4 regions of the Halalkalibacter sp. HAAS-P013 genome follow, and region 4 is predicted to be linked to each of the others. Evidence: riboswitches for the same ligand, from Rfam matches in the RefSeq annotation. Region 4 holds a riboswitch; each other region holds the start of a gene.
The links. A riboswitch is a leader RNA that binds a small molecule or an ion and turns the genes downstream of it on or off. The one in region 4 is predicted to bind thiamine pyrophosphate.
Positions count from the first base shown of each region.

Region 1 (4,215 bases), on a different contig from region 4:
GTTCTAAAAATGGGTCGCACTCATTTGCAAGATGCGGTACCAATTAGACTTGGACAAGAATTTGGCGCTTATCAGCGTGTTCTTAGTCGGGACCTTGGTCGAATTGAGAGATCTGTTGGGCATTTATATGAAGTGAATATGGGTGCAACAGCAGTTGGTACAGGGCTAAATGCAAAACCCGAGTATATTAAAAAAATAGCAGATTACTTAGCAGATATTACAGGTTATCCATTTGAAACTGCAGAGGATTTAGTAGATGCAACACAAAATACAGATGCTTATACGGAAGTTTCAAGTGCTCTTAAAATTATGGCTATTAATTTATCGAAGATGGCCAATGACTTACGCTTAATGAGTTCTGGACCACGTACGGGGATTAACGAAATTAATCTGCCACCAAGACAGCCGGGTTCTTCAATTATGCCTGGGAAAGTAAATCCTGTTATGTGTGAAGTTGTAAACCAAATTTCATTCCAAGTAATTGGAAATGATCATACGATAAGTTTAGCTTCCGAGGCTGGTCAATTAGAGCTAAATGTCATGGAGCCCGTTTTGGTGTTTAATTTATTACAGTCCTTTTCAATTTTACAAAATGGAATCAGTGTTTTTAGAAAATATGCCATTGAGGGAATGACTGCTAATGTAGAACATTGCCGTCAGATGGTTGAAAGAAGTGTTGGAATTGTAACAGCAATTAATCCTCATGTAGGTTATGAGGTAGCTTCAAGGGTGGCGAAAGAAGCAATTCAATCAAATCGACCAGTTAGGGAAATTTGTCTTGAAAGAGGAATTTTATCGGAAGAGGAATTGAATGAAATTTTGGATCCAAAGGAAATGACGAATCCTGGAATTGCTGGTTCGAGGTTTATAGATGGTGAAAAGTGAGATTCATTGACTCATGTATAGAAGGTACTTAAAAAGGTAAAACCCCCTTTTTAAGTGCCTATTTTTATTTTACTAAAACATAGTACAAATATCTCTCTTTCTGCTATAATGTAGTAATTTAGTGGGCCGGAAGATGTGAGGCATCTTTCTTTTTTGTGTGAAAAAAATTGAAACGTCTAAGGGGTTATTTTCGTCTAATACTATAGGCTAAAGTGCTTAAAAGAGAGGGAGGGGAAAGATGAAGCGAATTACTTTTATTATTGGGATTCTTTTTATAGTTTCAGCCTGTACCCAAGCTCCGTTAGAGAGTCAACCTTTGCCAAGAAGTTTTGAATATCAACCAATTAAGCGAGATGTTTCAACCTCTTTCTTTACAGGATCAGATATTACACCTATACAAAATGAACATGGTGTTACGGATATTATAGGTTGGTATGACGATGATACGATCTTGTATTTGCAAGAACAAGAAGAGCGATCGAGTCTTTATAAACATCATCTAACTACAGGACAGTCATTTAGTTTTGTTGAGATGGGCGGGTGGATTACAGATGTCCGTGCTAATGCAGACTATTCTTTGTTTGCTGTTTCGCATATAACGGTTGATAACGAGGCACACTTAGCTATTATTAACCGTAACGGTGAAGTAAGGCAGACTATCAAAGATTACGGCGAAGAATATAGCGTATACTGGAATCCATATAAACTTGATACGTTTATTTTGATTGCTTTTTTACCAGATTGGGATTTTGAAACGTATGTTGTTGATGTAACGGAAACGAAAGTGAAAAGCATCGATTTGGAACAGTCATATGTACAATGGATTTCGTCTACCGATATCGGGTATTTAAAATGGGAAGAGCTCGAACCTAATTTTCAAGCTCCTCTATATGAAGTCAATGTAAATAGTGGGGAAGTTAAGAAATGGAAGGATGCTGTAATTGCATATATGAGCTTCCCGGATGGTCTCTCTCTCTCTGTAACAGTGGGATCTGTGTATGACCTGTATTCCACATACACGTTTTATGAAGAACAACATCCTTTTAGGCAAATTGAAATGCCAATACTTAACACGTATTCGGAACAATGGTGGATCCCCTATTACTCTTATGATAATGGCCATGGAATCTTTTATTACTTAAGACCACAATATAGTAGTGATTTCTTTAGTTACACAGATGGTTTTGAATTAATTGCCTACGATGTACAAAACGATGCTGAGGAAAAACTGACTGTCTTAGAACGGCATGTTCCAATTCATGTTTCACCTGAAGGTTCTTTCTTGCTTTTTGGAGATCGTTTCGAGATGGTTATGGACTTGTCTGAGGGGACGTCTATTCCTCTTTTAGAAGAGCCCGAAGAATAAGTTGTTAACTTGTCCTCTTGCTTTTTTTAGTCAGTATGTCATAATAAATGTATAACTAGTATGTATAGACTAGGGGTGTCCACATAAGTGGACTGAGAAAAAGGTTACCCTTTTACCCTCATACCTGATCTGGATCACGCCAGCGTAGGGAAGTCATCTGAGCCGTATTCCGTATGTTCGGATGCGGCTTTTTTTCGATTTTATGTATAAAAAGGTGGGTTACTCATGAGAGAGTTTAAGTTATACGCGATTACAGGTGAAGAATTTCATCAAGGTAGAGACCTTGTAGAAGTTATGGAAGAAGCAATTCTTGGTGGTGTTGATATTATCCAGCTGCGAGATAAAACGAGTAGCAAAAGAGATGTGCTAAAAAAAGCAAAGTCGCTACGTGAATTAACGAGAAAGCATGATGTGTTGTTTATTGTGAATGACCACATTGATGTTGCTCTTGCAGTTGATGCTGATGGCATACACATTGGCCAGGATGATTTACCTCTTGCTGAAGCAAGGAAGATCATGGGGCAGGATAAAATAATCGGACTTTCGACTCACGAAATTGAGGAAGCTCGCGAGGCTGAAGCGGGTGGAGCTGATTACATTGGTGTTGGGCCGATTTTTCATACTAATAGTAAAGTGGATGTTGTCGATCCTGTTACAACTGAGTATATTAAGCAAGTTGTTGCAGAGATCAATATTCCGTTTGTAGCGATCGGCGGAATTAAGTTGCACAATGTAGACCAAGTACTAGATGCAGGTGCAACTAGGGTTTGTATGATTTCTGAAATTGTTGGTGCAGAAGATGTTAAGGGTGTTTGTCAGCAATTCTCAAAAATATTAGCTGAAAAAGGGTGAATAGTAGATGCGTTTAATTATAAATGGGGAAGAACATAACGTTGACGTTTCCAACCTTGAAGAAGTGGTGTCGCATTTTGAACTCGAACCACATCTTGTTGTAACAGAGGTAGATGGAAAAATTATTGAAAGTACCAATTGGTCAGTAACTGAACTAAAAGAAGGTATGAGAATTGAACTTGTTCAATTTGTTGGAGGTGGCTGAGATGAAGAAAAATAAATTAACGATTGCAGGAAAAGAATTATCTTCGCGTTTTTTTCTCGGGACTGGTAGGTATCCAAATCCATTTGTCCAAAATGAAGCGATTAAGGCATCTGAAGCAGAGGTGTTGACGTTTGCTATTAGAAGAGTCAATCTAGGAGCTCCGAACGAGGATGCTATATTACAACATTTAGAAGGTATGTCTTTTACCTACTTACCTAACACATCAGGTGCGAAAACAGCAGAAGAGGCAATCCGAATTGCGAGATTGGCAAAGGCTTCAGGTTTGAGTGATTGGATTAAAGTAGAAATTAGTGTAGATGAGAAAACGCTGCTTCCTGATCCGATTGAAACACTGAAAGCAACAGAAGTACTAGCAAAAGAGGGATTTGTTGTTTTGCCATATACATCTGATGATCCAGTTCTTTGTAAAAGATTAGAGGAAGCTGGAGCAGCAGCAGTCATGCCAGGAGGTGCTCCGATTGGAACGGGACTTGGCATATTAAATCCTTATAATTTAGAGCTCATTATTGAACAAGCAAATGTGCCAATTATCGTCGATGCAGGCCTTGGTTCTGCAATGGACGTTGCACAAGCGATGGAATTAGGTGCAGATGGTGTATTAATGAATACCCCTGTAGCAAAGGCTAAGGACCCGGTTAAGATGGCTCGAGCGATGAAATATGCAATTGAAGCAGGGAGACTTTCCTACGAAGCAGGGAGAATTACGAAGAAGAAGTATGCTACAGCTAGTAGCGGGTTAGCAACATTCGTTTCAAAGTAGTAAGAGCAGGGGGGAGACATGTGCAAGAGAAAGTAATTATTCTTGGAGGGGGCGTCATAGGTCTTGCAACTGCATTTGAGCTTAGCAGACGTAATTATGATGTAACAGTATTAGAGAAAACTAATT
Region 1 is NZ_JBWQTU010000002.1:337,629-341,843, reverse strand. It holds gene aspA (aspartate ammonia-lyase) at 1-885, shown strand, start outside; gene AC1FXP_RS05615 (membrane lipoprotein lipid attachment site-containing protein) at 1,124-2,251, shown strand; TPP riboswitch at 2,313-2,419, shown strand; gene thiE (thiamine phosphate synthase) at 2,477-3,103, shown strand; gene thiS (sulfur carrier protein ThiS) at 3,111-3,308, shown strand; gene AC1FXP_RS05600 (thiazole synthase) at 3,310-4,089, shown strand; gene thiO (glycine oxidase ThiO) at 4,110-4,215, shown strand, end outside.
Region 1: it holds a riboswitch for thiamine pyrophosphate, as region 4 does, so the genes downstream of both, thiE (thiamine phosphate synthase) here and thiC (phosphomethylpyrimidine synthase ThiC) in region 4, are expected to answer to the same signal.

Region 2 (4,215 bases), on a different contig from region 4:
TGAATACAAAAAAGCAATACTTGCAAGGGAGGAACAAAGCACAACGGGTCTTGGCGATGGAATTGCAATCCCTCACGCAAAAAGTGAGGCTGTTAAAACCCCATCGATTGCTTTTGGCCGCTCAGATAGCGGATTAGATTATGAAGCACTGGATGGTCAACCTACTCACCTATTCTTTATGATTGCTGCATCAGCTGGAGCAAATGAAGAGCATTTAGCAACGTTATCGCGTTTGTCTACGTTTTTAATGGATGAGGCTTTCCGTAATGCTTTATTAGAAGCAAAGTCAGAGGCTGATGTTGTCGCTGCTATTGATAAAAAAGAACAAGAGCAATTAGATAAAGAAGAAGCAGAGAAAACACCGGCAAAAGATGGGTATGATCTGTTAGCCGTTACAGGCTGTCCAACAGGAATTGCTCATACGTTTATGGCGGCAGATGCACTAAAAGATGAAGCGAAAAAACAAGGATTAACTATTAAAGTTGAAACAAATGGTTCTGGTGGAGTGAAAGATCAATTAACTCCAGATGAAATCGAAAATGCTCAAGCTATTATCGTTGCAGCGAGCACAAAAGTGGAAATGGATCGCTTCTCTGGTAAAAAAGTTATTGAAGTGCCAGTCACAGATGGAATCCGCCGCACAAAAGAACTTGTTGATCAAGCTAAGTCTGGGAATGTTCCAGTGTATAAAGGGTCAGGCGGTTCTGGTGGAAACAACGAAAATCAAGAAAAAGGAAAAGCTGGTGGCGGATTTTATAAACACTTAATGAATGGTGTTTCGAATATGCTCCCGTTTGTTGTCGGTGGAGGTATTTTAATCGCGCTTTCCTTCTTAATTGACATTGACCTGAATAATGAGTTTGCACAAATGTTAATGGACATTGGTGGAGGAACGGCCTTTGCACTAATGATTCCGGTTCTAGCTGCCTTTATCGCGATGAGTATTGCTGATCGTCCTGGTTTTGCAGCTGGTATGGTTGGTGGTTTAATTGCTGTAAATGGAGATGCTGGTTTCTTAGGTGGGTTGATTGCTGGTTTCTTAGGTGGTTATATTGCTCTACTTGTAAAGAAATTACTAGCTGGCTTACCACAACAACTGAGCGGTATTACGACGATTTTGTTCTATCCGGTCTTTAATATTTTCTTAACAGGTATGATCATGTTACTTCTTGTTACACCACTTAGCGCGATCAACCGTGGGCTTGAAGGCTGGTTAGGCGGCATGGGAACAACAAATATGATTTTACTCGGAATCATTCTTGGTGGAATGATGGCGATTGACATGGGTGGTCCAATTAACAAAGCTGCCTTTACTTTTGGTATCGCGATGATTGATGCGGGTAACTTTGGACCTCACGCTGCTGTTATGGCAGGCGGGATGGTTCCACCACTTGGAATAGCTTTAGCAACAACATTCTTCAAGCGTAAGTTTACGAAGCAAGAGCAAGAAGCAGGTAAGACAAATTATATTTTAGGTGCATCCTTTATTACAGAAGGTGCCATTCCGTTTGCTGCAGCTGATCCGGGTCGAGTTATTCCAGCTTGTGTGGCTGGGGCAGCAGTAGCAGGTGGGCTTACAGCATTATTTGGAATTGGATTGCCTGCTCCGCATGGTGGAATATTTGTAATCGGACTTGTGTCTGGTGGTTGGTTTATGTATTTATTAGCTATTGTTCTTGGTGCTATTGTGACAGCATTAGTTTTAGGAACTTGGAAGAAGAAGACTGTATAAATAGGGTGATAAGGGCAGTGTCAAAAGGTCAAAAAACGGACCTTTTAACACTGCCTCTTTTTCTTTGTACTTCTTTGCTTCTTACTAGTTTACGTAAAATAAATTCAGTATAATAAAATAATATCATTTCATGAAAGTAGGTCTTTAGATGATCAACCCAAAACTAAAAGAGATTGAAAAGAGTTGGTTATTAGATGCAAGCATTGAAGTTATCCAAACAGGCTGAAAAATGGCCAGTCTTTGCTTATGAAATCGGATAAGACTAGAGAGGATCTTGATATCATCGTTTTTCCTAATAATCTTGGGGCAGCAATTCCAGCAAAGGCGGGTTATCCATCTATTACAGTTCCAGCAGGTTATACAGGAGAAGGAGAACCGGTAGGGATTACGTTCACAGGAAAAGCATTTACAGAGAATAAGTTAATCGAGGTTGCAGCTGCGTTTGAGAAGTTGGGAAATATAAGAAGAAACCCAACCTTTTAGAAGAATATGATATAATATAACAGACAATTTCAAGCAATATCCACTAGGGGTGTCGAGTGACTGAGAGAGGGTAATCCTCAACTCTTAGAACCTGATCTAGTTTAAACTAGCGTAGGGAAGTGGCTGTAATAATGTGAGATTATTTGTGCTCATTTTATATTGACACCTTTCCTTCTCTTGTGGATAAAAACAAAAGGAGGTTTTTTTATGTCTAGAGATCGTTTATTAACAATGATTGAAGTGGCAGTGATGACAGGTTTAGCGATTGTCTTAAGTAATGTAAAGTTTGGGGCACTTTGGGCAATGGGGGGGTCAATTTCGTTGATTATGGTTCCTATTTTTATTATTTCCTTTAGACGAGGTTGGAAAGTGGGTGTAGTAACAGGATTATTAGTCGGATTATTAAATCTGCTGTTTGGGGGATATGTTGTACACCCGATACAGTTAATACTAGATTATCCATTAGCGTACCTTGTATTAGGCTTAGCGAGCATATTCATGTTGAAAAAAGGCTTGGTTCCTAGCACGGCAGCTATTGTATCAGGGTTGTTATTTGCTACGACTCTGCGCTTTTTTAGTCACTTTACATCAGGTGTAGTGTGGTTTGGAGAATATGCTCCAGATGGAATGAATGCCAGCCTGTACTCTTTTTATTATAATATCTCATATTTAATACCGGAGATGTTACTAACGCTTGCCATATTAATTTTACTTTCAAAGAAGTATCCTCAGTTCTTCTTGGCAAAACGTCAAAGTAATGTTTCAGATGCAGCATAAAAGGATTAGGTAAAAAACGGCTTATGTGACGAGGGCACTGAAAAAAGGTAAAGCTGACCTTTCAGTGCCCTCCATGTGAGTCGTTTTTTGTTGGCGTAAAAAGGTTAAAATCTCTTCAATTTGTGTAAATTAAAAAAGATTACAAAATGGACGGGTGATAATAAGATGGTATATCTTTTACTCTTAATAGGCTTTGGGTTACTTATTAAAGGGGCGGATTATTTTATTGATGGTTCGTCTAATATTGCTGCATTGTTTCGTGTTCCACCTCTTATTGTAGGCTTAACAATTGTGGCGTTTGGTACAGGTGCCCCTGAAGCAACAGTTAGTATCATTGCTGCTTTAGAAGGGAATGCGGATGTCACAATCGGTAACATTGTTGGTAGTAATTTATTAAATATGTCATTAGTTGTTGGGATCACTGCATTTATTTTTCCTTTGTCTGTGGAAAGGCCAACAATAAAAAAGGAAATTCCATTTGCTTTTCTTGCTACGGTTGCATTACTCGTAGTTATGAGTGATAGAGTTCTCCAATTTACAAATGAAAATTTTATTACTCGAAGTGATGGAATTATCTTCTTGTTATTTTTTGCTATATTTTTGTATTATGTAATTGAAGCTGCCAGGAATAGCCGTGAAGAGAATATTGGAGAAAACAAAAACATTGACCAAACTGGAGGATGGGGTAAGAACATTCTTATTACATTTGGAGGTTTGGCTGCAATTGTATTAGGCGGATATTTGGTTGTAGAAAGTAGTACGGATATTGCTTTACGCTTTGGGATGAGTGAGACCTTAGTAGGACTAACAATAGTTGCTATAGGATCTTCTTTGCCAGAGCTAATTACATCAATAACTGCTGCAATGAAACAACAAAGTGAGATTGCCTTAGGGAATATTGTTGGAAGCTCAATCTTTAATGTGTTATTTGTCCTTGGGATCGCATCTATTATCTCTCCCTTGCCGGTGAATGATAAATTATTTTTTGATATATTTGTGCTACTTGTGTTAACGATTATCTTGTTTATCTTCTCTCGTACACATTATAAAGTGAAAAAATATGAGGGGATGGCTTTAACGATATTTTATATAATATATTTAATATATATTATTATGAGAAATTAAATAGATAAACAACAAAACCATTGGTAAGGTGGTTTTGTTGTTTTTTAAAGCTGTTTTTGTAAAGATTGTTGCTGTGAAGAAACGTTTTCCTCGTAGGG
Region 2 is NZ_JBWQTU010000011.1:68,351-72,565, reverse strand. It holds gene AC1FXP_RS15150 (PTS fructose transporter subunit IIABC) at 1-1,732, shown strand, start outside; partial or broken gene AC1FXP_RS15145 (amidase family protein) at 1,988-2,215, shown strand; TPP riboswitch at 2,251-2,350, shown strand; gene thiT (energy-coupled thiamine transporter ThiT) at 2,423-2,992, shown strand; gene AC1FXP_RS15135 (calcium/sodium antiporter) at 3,158-4,117, shown strand.
Region 2: it holds a riboswitch for thiamine pyrophosphate, as region 4 does, so the genes downstream of both, thiT (energy-coupled thiamine transporter ThiT) here and thiC (phosphomethylpyrimidine synthase ThiC) in region 4, are expected to answer to the same signal.

Region 3 (4,215 bases), on a different contig from region 4:
GCCAAAAGGCTCATCTAATAGCATGAGTTCTTTTTTATGCAAGAACGTTCGTAGTAGCGCAGCCCTCTGCTTCATTCCTCCTGATAACACATCCGGATAATATTGCTCATATCCTTCTAAACCAAACAAAGGAAAAAGAGTAAGGGCCTCTTCTTTTGCTTGTTCTGTTTGGTGTCTTGTTACCTTAGGACCTAGAAGGACATTTTCAAGTACAGTTTTCCATGGGAACAATAAGTCCTTTTGCATCATATAACTGCTATGCCCACGTTTCCCTTTCATATCCTTACCGTCAAATAAAATTTCTCCCTCATAGGGAACTTCAAGACCCGTAATGAGATTAAACAAGGTGCTTTTGCCACAACCACTTGGTCCAATTAATGAAACAAATTCACCTTTTTGAAGAGAAAGGTTTATTCTTTTGATGACAGGTTGCCCGTCAAACGAATGACAGAGATTACGAATGCTGATTTCCATATCGACTACAACCTTTCATTAAGGCAAGAACGTATTTGTCATCGCTTCTTCTGTTACTTCTGTTTCAATCAAACCTGCTTCAAGCAGCCACTCTGAAAAATCATTCCAAATATGTTCCTCTTGAATGCCCCATTTTTCTGCATCCCCTTTGTAGCGTGGACTTAGCCACTCTTGTGATGCACGAATCAGTTCTTCATTTGTTTCTGGGCTAGCTGAAATTAAGATTTCCGCTGCTTCTGATGGCTGCTCAATCGCAAATTCATATCCTTTCGAGACAGCTCTTACAAATTTTTCAACTAACTCAGGCTGCTCTTCAATCACAGCTTCACTGCTAAAAATAACCGGCGAATAATAATTAAAGACAGGATCAATATCTTTCAGATAAATCATATTAATGTCCTCACCACGAACTTCAGCTTCAATTCCTGTCCACCCATAAAAAATCCATTGAAAATCTATGTCTCTTTTCGTATTAGCAAAAAAGTCAGCAGATCCAACGATGACATTATCTACCGAAGAAGGATCAACCTCATGCTGTTTTAATACGGTTTCCAAAATCGCCTCTTCTTCAGCACCTCCAAATCCACCATATGTCTTTCCTTCAAAATCCTCTGGTGAAGTAATCTCTTTTTCCACTGGAGAAGCAAAACCAGATGTGTGCTCCTGAATGACTGCAGCAATCGAAACGACTGGAATACCGGTTGATCTAGCAATTGTAACGCCTGTCTGAGATCCAATCCCAAAATCAGCTTGTCCTGCTGCTACAACTGGTACGGCACCTTCCATGGCTGGTTCGATAATTGTTAAATCAATCCCTTCCTCTTCAAAGAACCCTTTTTCTCTAGCGACATAAATACCCGTATGATTTGTGTTAGGTACCCAATCTAATATAAACGTTGCTTCCATTAACTCTGTAGATTCGGACGGTGCCTCTTCCCCTGCTTCAGATTCAACTGCTTCCCCTTGGCTTGACTCTTCTGCTTGGTTACAACCAACTAACGCAAGCATGATAATGAAAAACAAAAATGCACTTAGCTTTTTTGACATCGAACTCTCTCCTCAACTTAATTCGTTTATTTTTTTTGAGACTTGTGTTTCCACGGCATCATGAGTCTGCCGAGTAAGACAACAACTAAAAATAAAAGGCAGCTCAATAGTGAGATAAGCACAATAACGACGAATACCCTATCTGTCGCAAACGAGCTTTGAGCTTTGATTAGATAAATTCCTAATCCAGAACTTGCACCGACCCACTCTGAAATCACCGCTGCCAATACACTATATGTAGCGCCAATTCTCAATCCTGTAAATAAGTAAGGTAATGCGTGCGGGAACCTAACAGAGGAAAATACCTGCAGGTGCGATCCCCCCATCGACCGAACAAGTCGGATCATATCGCGATCACTTGATTGCAGTCCCTCAACGAGACTAACGACTACCGGAAAAAAAGTGACTAATGCGACGACGAGAACTTTAGGCAAAATTCCATATCCAAACCAAATAATGAGCAAAGGTGCAATCGCTATTATAGGAATCGTTTGCGAGAATAAGAGAATCGGATAAAAACTTTTACGTAAAAGCGGTGAAAAATCTAAAATAAAAGCCATTACTAACGCAACGATAATTCCTAATAAGAAACCAAGCAGCGCTTCTTTTGTGGTCATCCAGATATGTTCAGGTAATAGATGCCACGTGTCAAATAACGTAAGAACGATCAAGCTTGGCGCTGGTAAGATCCAGTTTTCAACGTCCCAAATCCACACAGCCACTTCCCACACGACAAGAAACATAATAATGGCGATGATCGCTGGAGCAGCTGAACAGATCGACTGACGCAAACGTTCCATGAAACCCTCCTTTCACAAAAAAAGTCTACACACCACAGAGGCGTGTAGACTTTACATGTCAACATGTAATTCTAATAAACATCCCTCCGCTGGCATTACCCAGATCAGGTTAAAGGGTCGATATCTTCATCGGGATATCCTCTCAGCCAACCTCATAGCTCCCCTATTACTATTCATAATTTTTCCTAAGAAAGCTTATCACACATTTTGACTTTGTGCAATATTCCGTTCTTTCAAACTATTTAATACAATTAGCCCCCCTAAGTCAGAATGGAGCAATCACTCGTCTTGACCCATGTGAACCTTTTTCTCCTTGCTATAACAGCGAACGGGCTTTCATCTGCTTCATAATGACTCAATTCTCCTAGAAAGCCTGAAAAATGAGACGAAAATCCTAACGATTTCCGTCTCATACAGTGTGTATCTTAACCCTTTTCCCTCTGTTATAAAGATCTTACTTTTCAAAAGCCCTCTAACACTTCGCATTATATGGATGTAAATGGACCTTTCTTTAAATAATGAACAAAAATCCTGCTCATGATCGGATAAAGGAGTGAAAAGAAAATCATATTCCCTATCGCATGGTTTGTGTCAAATGGGAGCCCAGCTAAGTAATACGCTATAAAGCGATCGCTAATGAACAGCATATTCAGTGAGATGACAAATCCATAAAAATAACCACAAAATCCTGCGTACATGATTAGAACAAGGAAAGGGATGCCCCACTTTGTATGAACTCTTCCCATCCAGCCTGAGACAAGCCCAATCACGGACCAAGAAATGATTTGCCAAAAGGTCCATATGCCTGTTCCTAATGTCATATTCGTTAATACCGTACTGACAAAACCTAGAATGAGGCCATTGACCGGGCCCATAAACATCGCTGTGATTATAATAATGGACGTAACCGGTTGAACATTAGGAATATGAGCAAAAGCCATTCGGCCAACCACACAAAGGGCACTGAGCATGGCTAGCAACGTAATTCGGCGAATTGACATGCCTATTCAATCGAAGCGTAATGAAAATGAATCAAGTCTCCATGTTCAAGTTCGTATTCAGCTGCCCCTACTAACGCTTCTTCTCCGTTGATCGTATAGAGCCAATAACTTGATGTTTCATCATCTGCTTCAATTTCGTTAATTCCTGAAATAAACGCACCTTCATACGCTGTTGTAATGTCATAATGTTCATCCATCACATCCATAAGCGTTTGTCCTTGTTCGAACGATACCGTATCCTCACTTAGGATATTTTCAGGTTCTTCTTCACTTATCACAATCGTTGCATAGGTTTCCTCTACACCCTCTGCCCCTTCTTGTACTTCCTCAGTAGCTTCCTCTTGAACCGGTTCTTCCACCGCTTCATTGTTTGCTCCACATCCCGTTAACGTGAGCAAAACTGCAAATAAAATAGAAAACAAATATCTCATTCCCATTCCTCCTAAACTTGTATCAATAGTAGTTTGTCCGCGTTACTTGTAAGCATGTATTCAAGACATATAGGCCGGGTGAACAGCCTTTTGGCATCATCCTCCTACCTTCCTTTTTACACTCGGTTCGACCTGCTGCATGTTTGTCAGCTTAAAGAAAGCAATAGCCCCAAGCATTGAAGTAAAAAACAAAATGGCTCCCATCGGTACCGCCGTCGTTTCGTTAATCCCAACAAGTGGGGAAACCATTGAGCCGAGGAATAAGGAAAGCGTACCTAGCACCGCACTCGCGCTACCCGCACGGTGGCCTTGATTTTGCATCGCCAAAGAAAAGGTACTTGTTGTGATCATCCCCATGGAAGTCATATAAATAAAGATTGGAATTACGAGTGTTGCCAGTGGTCCTTCAACGATGGTCATTACTAGCAGGAAAGACGTAGCACTTACCGCGATGATTACCGC
Region 3 is NZ_JBWQTU010000015.1:18,273-22,487, forward strand. It holds gene AC1FXP_RS18745 (ABC transporter ATP-binding protein) at 1-474, opposite strand, end outside; gene AC1FXP_RS18750 (ABC transporter substrate-binding protein) at 493-1,521, opposite strand; gene AC1FXP_RS18755 (ABC transporter permease) at 1,548-2,321, opposite strand; TPP riboswitch at 2,385-2,496, opposite strand; gene AC1FXP_RS18760 (ECF transporter S component) at 2,807-3,322, opposite strand; gene AC1FXP_RS18765 (DUF4430 domain-containing protein) at 3,325-3,753, opposite strand; gene AC1FXP_RS18770 (Bcr/CflA family efflux MFS transporter) at 3,850-4,215, opposite strand, start outside.
Region 3: it holds a riboswitch for thiamine pyrophosphate, as region 4 does, so the genes downstream of both, AC1FXP_RS18755 (ABC transporter permease) here and thiC (phosphomethylpyrimidine synthase ThiC) in region 4, are expected to answer to the same signal.

Region 4 (4,215 bases):
TTTTCTTTTAAGAAGTCTGCTAAAGCATTCGATTTACCATTTCCAGGAGTTAGATACTCTCCTAATAAAGTAACTGTAACTACAGGTGATGATCGGTATAACTCAACAGCATCCACCTTTAACTTACCTGATAATAATAAAGCTGCTGCAATTATATCTAAATTTTTTCCTGTAAATAAATCATGAATATTGTATGATGATGCCTTAGGCTTCTTAGCTTTAGGAGTCTTTGCATTTTGTTGATACGGATGATAAGGTGGGCCTACAGGTGGCCCTGGTGGTCTTCCATACCTGCCATACATGATGAAAAACACCCCCTGAAACTAGTTTATGTTCAGAGGGTACTTCGGTGAGACCAAATTCGAATATGATTTATGAAACTTAGTAATCTTTCCTTACTATATGACCTAGTAATATAAAGCTTCTACCTTTTGACAATGCAAACACCTTTTATAAAGTGGAGTACTTTCAAATGAATGGTGACACTTATTTTGTACGTCCTTTAAGTGAGTTTCCCAGAGATGCAGATCCTCCCTCAATTTATCAATTTTTCTTTGAATATCAGGCACCTTCACCACGAAAACCTCCTTGTTGTTTACTGGTAAATTTCTCCGCCAGACTTCTTAAACTGCTCAGCTTTTTCCTTCAAACCTTTTTCAATCGCTTCACTTGTTTCTAGTTTATTTTCTTTCGCATATTGACGAATGTCATGTGAAATTCTCATACTGCAAAACTTCGGTCCGCACATCGAGCAAAAATGGGCCGTTTTTGCCCCTTCAGCAGGCAGCGTTTCATCATGGTATTCTAGTGCACGTTCCGGATCAAGTGCTAGATTAAATTGGTCTCTCCAGCGGAATTCAAAACGAGCTTTTGATAAAGCGTCATCACGAACTCGTGCACCTGGATGCCCCTTCGCTAAATCAGCTGCATGAGCGGCAATTTTGTACGTAATGACCCCTTCACGTACATCTTCACGGTTTGGTAATCCGAGATGTTCTTTTGGTGTTACGTAGCAAAGCATCGCTGTACCAAACCAACCAATCATCGCCGCACCAATAGCTGATGTTATATGATCATATCCAGGAGCAATGTCAGTCGTTAATGGACCTAGTGTATAAAATGGTGCTTCGTGGCACATTTCCAACTGCTTATCCATGTTTTCTTTAATTAAGTGCATTGGTACATGTCCCGGTCCTTCCACCATGACTTGAACATCATGCTGCCAAGCTAGTTTTGTTAGTTCGCCAAGAGTTTCTAATTCGGCAAATTGCGCTTCATCATTTGCATCAGCAATGGATCCTGGTCGTAACCCATCTCCTAAAGAAAACGCAATATCATATGTTTTCATAATTTCGCAAATTTCTTCAAAATGAGTATATAAGAAGTTCTCTTGATGGTGATATAAACACCATTGTGCCATAATCGACCCACCTCGAGAAACAATACCTGTTAGACGTTTTGCCGTTAGTGGAACGTAACGCATGAGAACACCTGCATGGATTGTAAAGTAATCAACCCCTTGCTCTGCTTGTTCAATCAACGTATCACGATATACTTCCCACGTTAAATCCTCTGCAATCCCATTTACCTTCTCAAGTGCTTGGTACAGCGGAACCGTGCCAACAGGAACAGCAGAATTCCGAATGATCCACTCACGTGTTGTGTGAATGTTTTTACCTGTCGATAAATCCATCATCGTATCAGCACCCCAGCGCGTTGCCCAAGTCATTTTTTCAACTTCTTCTTCAATTGATGAAGAAACCGCAGAATTCCCAATATTCGCATTAATTTTCACATGAAAATTCCGTCCAATAATCATCGGTTCTGTTTCCGGATGGTTGATGTTTGCTGGGATAATCGCCCTACCACTCGCAACCTCCAAACGCACGAACTCAGGATCAAGATTTTCTCGTATTGCGATAAACTCCATTTCTGGTGTAATGATCCCTTTTTTTGCATAATGAAGCTGTGTTACATTTTTACCGTTTTTCGCACGCAACGGCTTTCGTTCTAACCCAGGGAAAATATGAGAATTGGCACGTGGGTCTTCAGCCGATATGTACCCATTATCCTCTGGTTTAATCTTACGCCCTTCGTACTCTTCCACATCATTTCGTTCTTGAATCCACGTGCTGCGTAGAGCAGGAAGCCCTTTTGTTATATCAACTTTGTAATGATGGTCCGTGTATGGACCACTTGTGTCATATACGCGAACTGGCGGATTTTCCTCTTCTCCAACCGTTCCTGATGTTGGACTTAATTCAATTTCTCGCATAGGTACTTGAATGTCAGACCTTGAACCTTGGACATACACTTTTTTACTGCCTGAAAAGCTAGACATAATGGAAATGTTTTTTTCGTTTAATGAAGGTGTGGACATTGATCTCTCTCCTTTTGAAATAGAAAGGACAAAATCTAGACCATAAAAAGGAAGGAAGCTGAAGATACATAAAAAAGCCGGAACCAAACAAATGGTTTGGACCCGGCTAATTGATAGAAGTATAGTCATAAAAAACTTTCTTAAACTTCCCCACGCTGGTATGAGCCAGATCAGGTCCAAAGGGTCAACAATCTTTATCGTTCATGTTTCTCAGCCCAACTCGTTGGACTCCCCTAGTTAATTCTATTAAATTAATTTATATTGTCATTATATAGTAATCTACAATAAATTCAAACACTTTTTTAGAATTTTTTTCATGCACCTCCATTCATTGCCTATGAACATTGGTTAAAAAAGTTACTTTGTGATAAAGTTTTTACGTATTATCGATTGAAAGGAGTCTTTATGAAACCAAACGTTCTTGTCTATATGAGAGTTGATGATCGAGTCATTAAAGAGTTAGAAGAAGAGTACGAGGTGACAAGTTTCCATAACCATGAATACATAGGAAATCCAGATTTTAACCTTGCATTAAAAAAAGCTGATGGCATTATTGGACTTGCATTAAAAGTAACGAAAGAACTATTAGACAACGCTCCCAATCTTAAAGTGGTTTGTAACGTATCCGTTGGCTATGATAACTTAGACCTTGAAGAATTAACGAAACGAAAAATTATAGCTACAAATACCCCAGGAGTCTTAGATGATACAACAGCGGATGCAATCTTCGGTCTACTGCTATCAACTGCTAGAAGAATTCCCGAATTAGATGAGTTTGTAAAGTCAGGGCAGTGGGATATTTCTCTTCAACCAGATCAATATGGTGTAGATGTACATCATAAAACTTTAGGTATTATCGGAATGGGGAATATTGGCCGAGCTATAGCGAGAAGAGCTCATTTCGGTTTCGGGATGGATATTCTTTACCATAACCGTTCAAGAAACAAAGAGGCTGAAGAATTGTATCAAGCAGTTTATTGTGAATTAGATGATCTTCTTGCGCAATCAGATTTTGTTTGTTTGATGGTTCCAGCTACGAAAGAAACGGAAAAAATGATGGGAGTAAAAGAGTTTCAGAAAATGAAAAAAAGTGCTATTTTCATAAATGGATCACGTGGACAAAATGTCGATGAAGAGGCTCTTTATCATGCTTTAGTCAAAAAAGAAATCCATGCAGCTGGTATCGATGTGTTCGCAAAGGAACCAACCAATCCAGATAATTCCCTTTTAACTTTAAAAAATATTGTTACTTTGCCACATATCGGTTCTTCAACAACGGAGTGTGAATATAACATGTCAAAACTAGCGGCTAAAAATTTACGAGCCACTTTGAGAGGAGAAAAACCACCGAGCTTGCTAAATGAAAAGTCTTGGTCGGATAAATAAGAAAATGAGGTTGTCTCAAAATTAAGTTTCAGACCCCAAGCACTTTATGGTACTCACAATGGGGTCTGATTTTTTTGATTTAGCGGTTTTGCAAATAAGCATCAAGAATTTGTTTTATTCGCTCTGATTCCTCTGAACGAATAATATAATGGTCTCCATCTAATTGAGCCGAAACTTGCTGCACTCCTTGTTGTTTTAAAAAACTAACAACATCATCTACATTTTCAGATTCGGTGAGGAGTAGCTTTTTCCCAACAAATTCTTCATTTACATATATGTCGTAAGCATCATGCTCACCTTTTATATCTCCATCGAAATCAGCGTCAAATAATCCTAAAAAAGGGAACTGATAACTACCCGTACTAGCACCTGACTGTCCGAAAAACATCGGCATTTTCTTCTTCAACTCCTTTTTTGAATCTTTAATTTTATGGTTCTTCTACTTTTAG
Region 4 is NZ_JBWQTU010000001.1:56,813-61,027, reverse strand. It holds gene AC1FXP_RS00335 (hypothetical protein) at 1-302, opposite strand, end outside; gene thiC (phosphomethylpyrimidine synthase ThiC) at 596-2,380, opposite strand; TPP riboswitch at 2,511-2,625, opposite strand; gene AC1FXP_RS00325 (2-hydroxyacid dehydrogenase) at 2,786-3,766, shown strand; gene AC1FXP_RS00320 (hypothetical protein) at 3,846-4,160, opposite strand.